Regions from separate parts of the Lysinibacillus sp. CNPSo 3705 genome, predicted to be linked through region 3. Evidence: riboswitches for the same ligand, from Rfam matches in the RefSeq annotation. Region 3 holds a riboswitch; each other region holds the start of a gene.
The links. A riboswitch is a leader RNA that binds a small molecule or an ion and turns the genes downstream of it on or off. The one in region 3 is predicted to bind S-adenosylmethionine.

Region 1 (3,190 bases), on a different contig from region 3:
CGATGTGGGAAGATATGTATGGGGAATTACGAGAAGCTATACAAGAGGTCCCACAGCATATTCCGATTCATGGTATTACATTAAATGTGGATGAAAATGTTTCACCCTTAGATCAGCATCGAACTACACAATATACGAGAAAAACTTCTACGCCACATTGGTTTATTTTGTCTGTAGATGGTCAAGAGATGATTTATGGTCACTCTCCGGCAAAACACGAAACGGCTTTTATTACCAATGATCCTGTTCATATTTATTTATTAGAGGATTATATATGGCATGACGTGCTTATTAATCGCCTTTTAAAGCGCGATGATACGGAGCTTGAGGAATGGATTACGAAAGAACGTAAAGCATTTTTCTTAGAATGAAAGTATTGAAAAAGAATCTGCAAGCCGTCATGTACATTACATAAGGCGAGCAGATTCTTTTTTTCGTTAAATATTAATAAAATACTTTATCAACATTGTATTTAGCGCGGAATGAATTGATCGCGTACGTTTCATAAATTTCACGTTCCATTGGATCTTCCACTTCATACACTTCAATTTTGAAAATTTCATCACGATGATTTTTCATCGGTGACACATTGTCCTCAAAATGCTTTTTAATACGTTGACGAATTTTACGTGCTTTACCTACAAATAAAAGTTCGTTCTCTTCATTGTAGAATAAGAAAATACCACCGTTTTCACGAGTGATTTTATGGAAGTCGATAAAACCATGGTATGGTGTGATTGGTACATCTCCTGGCTTTAAATCTTGTTCGCGTTGGCGAATTACTAAATCTGGTTTTGGAAAATCAATTTTAATCAAACTATTCACGTTCCTCTCTGTTACTAAAGGTATATGTTAACATAAGTACAGCATGTTTACCATCAAATAATGAATGTCAACATTCAAGTTTAGTGTTAAACAAATGACATCATGACATGCATGGTTAATAACAAAATATTCTATGTATTATTGATATTCTTAATTGTTCATGTTACAATTCTTTTTAATTAAATATTCTTATCATGAGAAGTTGAGGGATTTGGCCCGATGACGCTTCAGCAACCTCTAACGAAAGTTAGAAAGGTGCTAATTCCAGCAAAGGATTTTTCCTTTGAGAGATAAGAGTGGACGTGGAAAAATCCTTCTCATTCTATCTCATATGGAATGAGGGGGATTTTTTAATTTTTCATCATTTGATATTTGAGCTTTGCGCAGGGCCCGTGCATTGATGTTACAAAAGAAATAAAAGAGAGGGGAATGCAAGATGCCAATTAATATTCCGAAAAACTTACCAGCTGGAGAACATTTACGTGAGGAAAAAATCTTCGTTATGGAAGAGGACAGAGCGAAGACGCAACAAATTCGTCCGTTAAATATATTAATTTTGAACTTAATGCCAGAAAAAGAAAAAACAGAGCTGCAATTACTTCGTTTATTGGGGAATACACCGTTACAAGTAAATATTACATTTTTAAATACAGCTACGCATGAATCGAAAAATGTCAGTAAATCACATTTACAGTTATTTTACACGACCTTCAATCAAATCCGTCATCGCCGTTATGATGGTATGATCATTACAGGTGCACCAGTAGAAAAAATGGAATTTGAAGAAGTGAACTACTGGCAGGAAATTTCAGAAATTATGGATTGGTCTAAGACAAACGTAACATCGATTTTACATATATGTTGGGGTGCACAGGCGGCGTTATACCATCATTACGGTATCGGTAAAATTGGACTTCCTGCTAAATGCTCAGGTGTATATTCTCATGTCATTACGGATTTAACAGTGGATTTAGTACGTGGCTTTAGTGATTCATTTACGGCACCACATTCACGATATACATCCGTATCAATTGATGAAGTACTTAGCCATCCTGATTTACGATTACTCTCTTATTCTGAAGATGCTGGTGTTTTTATTGTGCAATCTAAGGATAATAAAAACATTATGATTACGGGCCATCTTGAATATGATGCAACGACTTTAGCTGATGAGTATAGTCGAGATGTTGCGAAAGGATTAGATATTGAGGTACCAGTGAATTACTTCCCACATGATAATCCTGCAAATGAACCGATTAATACGTGGCGTGCCCACACACATTTATTATTCTCAAATTGGTTGAACTACTACGTTTACCAAGAAACACCATATGAATGGGATTTCGTCGATCAAATTGAATATCATATTTAATGCCATTTAATAGCAATAAAAAATGATGACCTTGATAGGAGAAGGTCATCATTTTTTAACTATCTATTATGCTAGATACTTTAATCACCGGGGAGTCCCCTAGTCTCCATTTCATGGAATCAAATGATTTCACAGAGTGTCAAAACCCTTGATATAGGGTTTTGGCACTTTTTTAATTTCATCCAATTTCACCGGTTTTCATTCAAATCTAGTCATTTCTAGTCAAAACTAAGTCAAAAACTTAACCTTCTTATAGTGTAAACAAAATGCCGTATGGTTTCCTTGTTTATTAGTTTGATGGATGGTGAAAAAAGTGGATAAATGGATGGTGATAGAATCCTAAGACCTATTATAATAAAAGTGTTTTTATTGTAATAGGACTTATATAGGTTGAAAGATAATTGCAACAACGTCTATTTGATAATACTGCTGCGGATATGGCATCTGTTGAAGAGTTCATCAAACGTCGTCATATCCTTCACTGCTATTTAGCTGACCCAGCATATGGTGAAGGATTTTTTGAAGCAGGATGAACAACAATCGGGCGCAATTCTTGAAGATGAATTGTGCCTTTTTCAGCAATAGGGCCATATTCTTAAATAACCAATTAGACTTTATACCAAAGATATTATGAATAAATGTACTTAAGCTAACGATGCAGATTTAATAAAGACTGATACATTTCAAATAAAATAAATATTTTTCTTTTCATTATGACCTTATCTTCGCCTTTTTAAATAGTGTATTGTATATTTTGGTAATTCGAGGGGTTAATTTTATTATATTTAAATAATTATTTTTGGGATAAAAAACCAATTATAGAAATTATGTAAATCTGAAAAAAGAAAAAAATTTGACTATTTTTTGTTTAGGGTGTAAAACTAGCTTTAACTTTTACATGGAGGATGATGGCAGTGAAGTACCAAACAATGAATATTAATGGCAGTGAATTACATTTTGCAGATTACCCAGGTGAGAAAGGTACTATTTTAG
Region 2 (3,190 bases), on a different contig from region 3:
CAGAGAAATTTGCCTTTTTACGAAGCGGTTTCCCTGAGAACGAAACACCTTCATTTAACTGTTTTATTAATTGGATTAGCTCCATTGACGATACGTCGTAAACGCTAGTTGCTCCTGGGAAATCGCCTACCTTTGTCGGATCTCCAGTAACCGCTAAAACATCATGAATTCCTAGTGCATTTAATCCCATTAAATGTGATTGAAGACCAATTAGATTTCGATCTCGACATGTTATATGGGTTAACGGGCGTACCCCGTGCGTTTCTTTCAGTAAGGCACCCATTGCGACATTACTAATCCTTGGAGAAGCAAGTGAATTATCTGCCATCATGACTACATCCGCACCCGCCTCATATATTTTCTTTGCCCCTTTAATAAAGCCTTCTATTTCTAAATGTCTTGGTGTATCTAACTCCACAATAACCGAGCGTTCACGTTTTACTTTTTCATGTAATGGCTCATAATTTGCTGGCTCTGCCTCACGCACAATCTCTATTTTTTCTGGCTTTGTATACTTTTCCTCAACCGGGGATAGCTCCTCTAAATACTTTTTCGCTGCAGCAATATGCTTTGGTGTCGTACCACAACAGCCACCAATTAAACGAACCCCTTGATCACGAAGCTCTACAGCTGCTCGACCAAAATAATCAGCTTCCGACTCATAAACGACACGCCCATCCTCTAAATCAAGAAGAGAGGCATTCGGGTACGCTGACATAAATGCTTGCTCAGGAAGCTCTACCCCTTCAAATGCTTGGATAGTATGGTGAGGACCTAAACGACAGTTAACACCTACGATATCAGCACCTAACGCTTCAAGTTCATGTAAGGCGTGATTTAAGCTCATTCCATTTTGTAATATTCCGGGTTCGTGCATAGAAACTTGAGCGATAATCGGTAATGTCGTTTTTGCTCGTAGCATTGATAAAGTCGCTGTTAGCTCTTCAAAATCATAATAGGTTTCAAGTAAAATGCCATCTGGATTTCCTGCAAGTAAAACCGTTGCCTGCTCATCTATAGTTGCTAAAATTTCCTCTAACGTTGCATCACTTTTTCGAATACCACGGATTCCCCCAATAGTACCCAAAACAAATTGCCCTCCATCCGCTGCTGCACGTTTTGCAATCGTTATAGCAGCTTCATTATATTGCTGTACACGAGATTCTAATCCATAGCGGGCTAATTTTATGGCATTAGCTCCGTAAGTATTGGTCTGAATAATATCGGCACCAGCAGCTATATATTCTCTATGAATCTTTTCAATTAGTTCCGGTCTCTGTACATTCATTTCCTCATGACAGTACTCCAAGCCATAGCCGTATAAAACTGTACCAATTGCACCATCTGCTGTAAGAACATGCGTTTTTAACCTTTCAAGCAATCCCATAAAACTAACCTCTCTTTCTTTTTCTATCAATTATGCCTCGGCATAAATTCGTTCTGAATCGGCTTTGTGCTTAGACCTGCACGCTGCAGGTTAGTTAGCCTACTATCCGCTAAGAACTCCTTGCCAATTCTGTGACATCCGCCGAAGGCTTTAGGTCAACACTCAGTCGTTGCCACAGGACGTGGCGTCCTTAGACTGAGTTCCTCTATTTCGGCGGATGTTTGGACTTTCCACCGAAAAAAGTTAAAATAAAAAAAGCCTTCTTTCACAAAAAAAGAAGGCTTTTACGTTTCGTAATTGTTTTCCTTCTCATCTTCGACACATGGTCTTCTGGATTTAGCACCTGACAATAAGTTGGTTGCTGAAGCTTCATAGGGCCAGTCCCTCTGCTTCTCTTGATAAGAATTTAGTATGAATTTTTTAAATAATTAAAAGAATCATATCGTTTACGAACGATTGAGTCAAGACTATTTCACTGAACAAAGGATAATTTTTACGAAATTCACAAAATTTCGATTTATATTAAACAATTATGATAGTTTTTCTACAAGTTCCTCACCAATTTTTTTACCATTTTGAATACACGCACCTATGCCTACTCCAAAATAAGAGCATCCTGCTATTGATAAATTTGGATAGTTTTTCTCGAGCTCTTGTAAGAGACCTTGCAACGCTTCACGGTGTGCCAAGTCGTACTTCGGCATCTGGTCGATCCATTTCGTCACGTTAATAACAGTTGGTTTTTCCTCAATCCCCAAGCTTTTTCTTACGTCCTCTAGAGCTACAACCGCTAATTCTTCATCTGACATTATACGCAATTTCTCATACACAGGGTTAATGCTCTTATAAAAAAGTCGTACAAGTAATTTTCCTTCTGCTGAAGTGTGTTTCCACTTGCGGCTTGTCCACGTTGCTGCATTACAGATAACATCCGAATTATGTGACACAATATAGCCTGTTCCATCTGCAGGTAATCTATTATCGGGAACATCAAATCCTAAATAAATCGTAATGGCGGATGCAGTATTAAATTGTTCAAAATAGCCGTTCAAAGAGTCATCCTGTAATAAGCTTTGTACCGCTTCATTTGGCAGTGCCAATACAACATGATTTGCTTCAATCATTTTACCGTTTGCTAACGTAACAGCGTATAAATTCTCCTGCTTTTTAACACTAGTAGTAGCAATCCCTTTTATAATTTCTACATCCGTCAATGTTTCTTCAAGTCGATCAATTAGTGACGATAAACCATTTTTAAATGAAATAAATTTTTTATTGGCGGCTTTCACAAATTGTTCTCTGTTTGCATCGAAACCTTTAATAATACTACCGTAATCGTTTTTGTAATCGATTAAATACGGTAAAGTAGAAGCAATTGAAAGTTGATTTAAATCTCCAGAATATACACCTGCTAGTACCGGTGCTATTTGGTTTTGAACAAGCTCTTCACCTAAATAATACGTTAAAAATTCCCCAATCGAGCTTTCCTTTGTAAACCTTTCATTCGGCATTGTTAAATCCTTTAACGCTTCTTTTTTACCTTCCTCTGATACAAGCGTGCTTTCCTCAAGAGATTGTAAGCTCATAGGAATACCGAATGTTGAGTCTGCTGGGATGGCATGTAGTTCATTATTTGTGTAAATATACGAAATACCTGTTTCGTTATATACAAGATTTTGTGCAAAATTCAGTTCCTCTACTAACTCCATGACACCTTTATGACGCGCTACAATAGAATCTGCTCCAGTTTCCATGATGAATCCTTGTTCATATGCAGAATGCAGCTTGCCACCAAGATATGTA
Region 3 (3,190 bases):
GTGAACGACCAGTGTATTTGCCAGTTTCTGCACGAACTGCGCCATCTACTGTTAACATAGCTTCACCACGAGATGTTGCTTTTTCAGCTAATTGTGGTACTGAAAGTTGAACATTAATGTTACCGCCGTTTAATAATTCCTTCAGTTCGTTTGCAATTTCTACTGAATTCATCGATTAAATACCATCCTTTTTTATAGTATTCCCTTGAGTCTGAGGGAGATTTTCTTAATTTCAAAAATAGTATAACACAATTGCTTAAATAATCTATACTAATTCAGAAATTATTTTTCAGATTTTATTACTTTTCAAGAAAACGACAAAAAGTAAATTGATTCGTTTTGATAATGCTTTTTACCCTATTTATAAGTGATCACACATTCACTTTCGACACAGCAAAATTGTGTTTGGAAGCTTAGCTGACATGGGGTTCGCACAGGATGTGAAGTTTTAGCTTGTTTTTGTAGTTGGAGCGTGTCTTCGACTAAAAAGGGGCTACAATCATTTTCATCCACCACATGTTCTGTAGCTAACGCCTTGCTTTTGCTACAAAATGTACTGTAAAGGGTTACACATATGTTAACACATGATGTGAGGTGGAGAGTAGGGATTATTTTGTTTTAATTTACAGCATAAGGAAAATTCTTTGCTGGATAAAGCCCATACTTTCTTTATAAGAATACAATCAATTATGCCACAGCATAATTTCGACCAGAGACTTTAAATGGTTTTCGCATAAAAGCTGGAAGAAGATAAAAATATTTGACAATGTTCGACCATTTACGTATTATGAGATATTGAACGGATACTCTTATCCCGAGCTGGTGGAGGGTCAGGCCCTGTGAAACCCGGCAACCTGCATGAACTATTTCACGACATGCGCTGGTGCCAATCTGATGCAAGGGGAAACTCCCTTGAACGATAAGAGTGAAAGGTTACGAAGTCATTATTCCTTTCCTCATGTTAAGTAAGCGTGAGAAAAGGATTTTTTTATTGTTTTAAACGAATTAAAGGTAAGTATACAGTCCTTTCCTTATTATAATGACGGATCTTTCGAAAATCCTCGTGTTAAAAGCAGCAGCAGCTGTTTAGTTGTGCGAAAGTGCAACGACAGCAACAACGGCTTGAGAGTTCAATCCTTATGGGCGAACTTGACATGGGTAATGAGTACCGTATTAATTCGCAAATATTATTTGTAAAAGTAATTAGGAGGAAAATCAAATGACAAACCGTCGACTGTTTACATCAGAGAGTGTAACAGAAGGACATCCAGACAAAATTTGTGACCAAATCTCGGATGCCATTTTAGATGCTATTTTAGCAGAAGATCCAAACGCACGTGTAGCGTGTGAAACAACAGTAACAACAGGCTTAGCGTTAGTAGCAGGAGAAATTACTACTTCTACATATGTAGATATTAAAGGTATCGTTCGTGATACTGTAGCAGAAATCGGTTATACACGTGGGAAGTATGGCTTTGATGCTGAAAACCTAGCAGTACTTGTTGCGATTGGCGAGCAATCACCTGATATTGCCCAAGGCGTTGACCAAGCATTAGAGGCGCGTGAAGGCTCTATGACAGACGCTGACATTGAAGCAATTGGTGCAGGTGACCAAGGTTTAATGTTCGGTTATGCATGTAACGAAACGCCAGAGCTTATGCCATTACCAATTAGTTTGGCGCATAAATTAGCTCGTCGTTTAACGGAAGTACGTAAATCTGGTGAATTAGCATATTTACGCCCAGATGGAAAAACGCAAGTAACGGTTGAATATGATGAAAACAATGTACCAGTACGCGTTGATACGATTGTAATTTCAACACAGCATGATGAAGAAGCTACACTTGAGCAAATTCAAGCAGACTTAAAAGAATTCGTTATTGCTCCAGTTGTTCCAAGTGAATTACTAGATGCCGATACTAAATATTTCATCAACCCAACTGGCCGATTCGTAATTGGTGGTCCTAAAGGGGATGCTGGTTTAACTGGACGTAAAATCATCGTTGATACATACGGTGGCTATGCACGTCATGGTGGAGGTGCTTTCTCAGGTAAGGACGCAACTAAGGTAGACCGTTCAGCGGCATATGCAGCACGCTATGTGGCGAAAAATATCGTAGCTGCTGGTTTAGCTGATCGAGCTGAAGTACAACTTGCTTATGCGATTGGTGTTGCTCAACCTGTATCTATTGCTGTTGATACATTTGGGACAGGAAAAGTTACAGAAAGTGAAATTGTAAAATGGGTACGCGAGCTATTTGATTTACGCCCAGCGGGGATTATTAAAATGCTTAACCTTCGTCGTCCTATTTATAAGCAAACTGCCGCATATGGTCACTTTGGTCGTACAGATTTAAATGTACCTTGGGAACAAACAGACAAAGCTGACGCATTAAAAGAAAAAGCAGGTTTATAAACTATTCAGCTAAAGCGATGAAGTGTTTGGAAAAATATTTTAAAATACTATTACAGAAAGGGGCTCAATATTCTTATAGCCCCTTTCACTGTTTTTAACGAAAAAAAAAGCTCCTAATCATAATCATGGAGGGCTTGGTTACCCAAGAAAACGTGAGCTGCTTTGATTTAGTTAAGTTAATCTTTTGGTTGAAGAGATTTATAGTATTGACCCTTTTCTACATATTCACGTATGATGCGTTCCATATCTTCTTTATCTTCATCATTTAATTCTCTTACAACCTTTGCAGGACGGCCAAGTGCTAAGCTATTTGGAGGAATTACTTTACCTGGAGGAACTAGACTACCCGCCCCAATGAATGCACCCTCTCCAATCTCCGCTCCGTCTAATACTATAGAGCCCATACCTATTAAGGCTTTTTTTCGAATCGTACAGCTATGTAAAGTTACTTGATGTCCTACTGTTACTTCATCTTCAATAATGAGTGGATATTTGGGACTTTGATGTAAGCAACAGAGGTCTTGAATACTAACTCTTTTTCCTATAATTGTTGGTGATACATCTCCTCGAATAACTGTGTTAAACCAAATGGTTGTTTCAGCACCTATTGTAACGTCGCCAGTAACTGTTGCATAATCAGCAATGAAAACAGAAGGATCGATATTGGGTTTTTTACCTTTAAATGGATAGATCATGAGTATCGCCTCTTTTCTTTCTATGATGTAATATTATCGTATCAAATACGCAACATGATGGAAATATAAAATTAAAATG
Region 4 (3,190 bases), on a different contig from region 3:
TTTGGAACGTAAAACGGTGATCTTTTTGCATCTAAATAACTGGTAGAAATATATCTAAAATAGTGTGCACATGATACACTTTTCAATATAGATATTTTAGTAAGGAGTCTTTACTGTGAAATCATTTTTTGCTGTTGGAATTGGCGGATTTTTGGGTGCCATCTGTCGATATAGCCTTGGCCAAGCACTTTCAAATAACGGTGGTTTTCCATTTGCGACACTTTGTATGAACTTAATTGGCTGCTTTTGTTTAGCGTGGCTATTTACAATGTTTACAAAGAGAACGCCTGTTATTATAGGAATTGGTACTGGCTTTTTTGGTGCCTTTACAACCTTTTCGACATTTTCTTTAGAAACACTATTGCTTTTGCAGGATAGTAAATGGCTACAAGCCGTTCTTTATATATTAGTAAGTGTTTTTGGCGGTTTAGCTTGTGCATGGCTAGGATTTAAACTAGCAAAGGGGCGCATCGTATGATAATTATTGGTATCGGTGGATTTTTAGGTGCACTAACACGATTTTATCTAGGAAAATTGATTGTCCATACATACCCATGGGCAACATTTTTTATTAATATAACAGGGTCTTTTGCGCTTGGCTTTTTATTTGCGCTACATCTAAGTGATTGGTTTTGGCATTTAATAGGGATTGGTTTTTTAGGAGCCTATACGACTTTTTCGACATTCGGTTTTGAATGTTTGACGCTCTTGGAGCAGCAAAAATGGAGACAAGCGATTGTTTATATAGGCACTACAGTTATATTCGGCTTATTTTTCGCTACACTTGGCTTTTACCTTGTATAGTCGCATTTTTAAAAAACTAGAGGTGATTTTTTGACACAGCCATCCATTGAACAATTACAAGCGCTTGAAGCTGACATTGAACAAACACTATATCGTTTAATCGACCTAGAACTAGAAGAAAACTTTCTAGAAATGAATACACGCTTTGCACAATTACTTGCAAAGGTACAAGCGGTACAATTAATTGATTATAAGCTTGACGTCCTCGTTGACCCTCAAGCATTTGCAACAGAAACATGTACTCTACTACAAAGTTTAATAGAAGCAAAGGCTAGACCACAAAAAAGACAACGCCTCCTAACACATCGTATGATTTTAAAAATATGGTTGCGTAAAAACCAACGCTTTATGACGGAATTTTTACCACAAATGTTTTAAGCGCCCTTTGCTGTCCCAGGGGCGCTTCCTTTTAAAGTTGCAATTGCTGCAACACTTCTTTTATTCCCTACAACTGTTAAATCGAGGTGCTCTAAGCATATTACGGATATTTTCCTCAAAAACTTTTCAGAATATAGCTTTAAAATAAAAATTAAATAAAAATATGTTGCAAAAATTGAATTCTTATTTTAATATTTATTATTGTGAAAAAAATAATATTTTGCTTCTTATCAAGAGAGATGGAGGGACTGGCCCGATGAAATCTCGGCAGCGGAACTTATGATTTAAGTTACTGTGCCAAATCCAGCAGGCAAAGGCTTGATAGATAAGAGGAGTGTTTTATAGATATAAGGCCTCTTCTTGTTAGTACAAGAAGAGGCCTTTTTTCGTAAAAAAAATGGACAAAAGACGTGTCCAATTTTATTTTTGGAGGTAGACATGAAGAAAGAGAATCCATGGGCGCTAATCCCATTTGTTGTGTTTTTGATTTTATTTATTGGCTCAGGGGTTATTACAGGTGATTTTTACGCCTTTCCTGTCATTGTAGCCATTTCCATTTCAGGCGCTGTCGCTTTAGCGATGAATCGACAAGAATCGTTTGCGCAAAAGGTTGATATTTTTTGCAAAGGCGCAGGAAATTTAAATGTCATGCTAATGGTTGTTATTTTTCTTTTGGCTGGGGCCTTTTCAGCGGTAGCAAAAGGCATGGGGGCAGTGGATTCCACTGTAAACTTTGCTTTATCGGTCGTTCCGCCAAATCTACTTGTCGTAGGCTTATTCATCATTGCCTGCTTTATCTCCCTATCAATGGGGACATCAGTGGGAACGATTGTTGCGCTAGCGCCCATTGGAGTTGGCATAAGCGAGCATATCGAGCTTTCCATGGCTTTAGTAATGGCAGCGATTGTTGGTGGTTCGATGTTTGGCGATAATTTATCTTTTATTTCAGATACAACCATTACTGCCGTTCGTTCACAAGGTGCACAAATGAAGGATAAATTTAAGGTGAATTTTTGGATTGTCTTGCCGGCAGCTATTGTAACGAGTCTTATTTTAGGGTTCATTACAATGGGTGAAACTGCGCAAGTGGAGCATGTAAGCTATAATTGGGTAAAAATTGTTCCCTATATTTTGGTCATTATTTTAGCGTTAGCTGGAATGAATGTTTTCCTTGTTCTAGCATCTGGAATTGTTCTTGCCGGGGCTGTTGGCTTAGCGGATGGCAGCTATCATTTAATGAGCCTTTTTCAAAAGATCGGCGAAGGAATGGCAGGCATGTATGAAATGGCATTCCTTGCGATATTAATAGCTGGAATGGTGGAAGTTATAAAGTATAACGGTGGGATTGACTTTCTACTTCACCTTGCAACTAAAAGGATTAAATCGAAAAAAGGTGCTGAATTTGGTATTGCCGGTCTTGTAGGCCTAACTAATTTATCGACGGCCAATAATACGATTGCTATTTTAATTGCTGGTCCGCTTGCAAAAAATATTGCTGAACAGTATGAGATTGAGCCAAGAAAGTCCGCAAGTATATTAGATATTTTCTCCTGTACGATTCAAGGCCTCCTACCATACGGAGCCCAATTCCTGGCAGCCGCAAGTGTAGCCGGAATTTCACCAGTGAGCATGTTGCAATACTCTTTCTATCCAGTCCTTATAGGAATTTGCGGAACCATCGCTATCCTCATCGGATACCCGAAAGGAAAGAAAGCCTGAGCTTCATACTTAAAAAACATTAATTTACCACTAAATTACTCCAATTGTTTTGCAAGAAATAATCAAAACAATTGGATTTTTTATTGTGATAAGATATTACTTAAAAATTACAAATTACACTTTCTCATTAGTTATTTCGAAACGTCTATATTTGACCATAAATCCAATTCCAAGAATAGGTCCAATCGCTAATATTGTAAAAACCCACGCCCAACCAATAATCCCCTGTATAATCGGGATTAGGTTTATTGAAAATATAGTAAGTAAGAAACCAATACACATTTGAAAA

Region 1: another riboswitch for S-adenosylmethionine. It lies ahead of metA (homoserine O-acetyltransferase MetA); the one in region 3 lies ahead of metK (methionine adenosyltransferase).
Region 2: another riboswitch for S-adenosylmethionine. It lies ahead of PVA17_RS13345 (bifunctional homocysteine S-methyltransferase/methylenetetrahydrofolate reductase); the one in region 3 lies ahead of metK (methionine adenosyltransferase).
Region 4: another riboswitch for S-adenosylmethionine. It lies ahead of PVA17_RS19965 (Na+/H+ antiporter NhaC family protein); the one in region 3 lies ahead of metK (methionine adenosyltransferase).

What each region holds. Positions count from the first base shown of each region.
Region 1 covers NZ_JAQZSD010000004.1:64,134-67,323, forward strand. Annotated here, with positions in the region: gene PVA17_RS02625 (TrmB family transcriptional regulator) at 1-371, shown strand, start outside; gene PVA17_RS02630 (nucleotide excision repair endonuclease) at 445-816, opposite strand; SAM riboswitch class I at 1,012-1,122, shown strand; gene metA (homoserine O-acetyltransferase MetA) at 1,262-2,197, shown strand; gene PVA17_RS02640 (catalase-related domain-containing protein) at 2,599-2,730, shown strand; gene PVA17_RS02645 (alpha/beta fold hydrolase) at 3,106-3,190, shown strand, end outside.
Region 2 covers NZ_JAQZSD010000028.1:33,087-36,276, forward strand. Annotated here, with positions in the region: gene PVA17_RS13345 (bifunctional homocysteine S-methyltransferase/methylenetetrahydrofolate reductase) at 1-1,387, opposite strand, end outside; SAM riboswitch class I at 1,694-1,792, opposite strand; gene PVA17_RS13350 (protoporphyrinogen oxidase) at 1,918-3,190, opposite strand, start outside.
Region 3 covers NZ_JAQZSD010000031.1:27,036-30,225, forward strand. Annotated here, with positions in the region: gene pckA (phosphoenolpyruvate carboxykinase (ATP)) at 1-172, opposite strand, end outside; SAM riboswitch class I at 807-926, shown strand; gene metK (methionine adenosyltransferase) at 1,220-2,416, shown strand; gene PVA17_RS14165 (gamma carbonic anhydrase) at 2,593-3,111, opposite strand.
Region 4 covers NZ_JAQZSD010000061.1:11,114-14,303, forward strand. Annotated here, with positions in the region: gene crcB (fluoride efflux transporter CrcB) at 116-478, shown strand; gene PVA17_RS19955 (fluoride efflux transporter FluC) at 475-804, shown strand; gene PVA17_RS19960 (hypothetical protein) at 835-1,182, shown strand; SAM riboswitch class I at 1,407-1,514, shown strand; gene PVA17_RS19965 (Na+/H+ antiporter NhaC family protein) at 1,621-2,901, shown strand; gene PVA17_RS19970 (MFS transporter) at 3,016-3,190, opposite strand, start outside.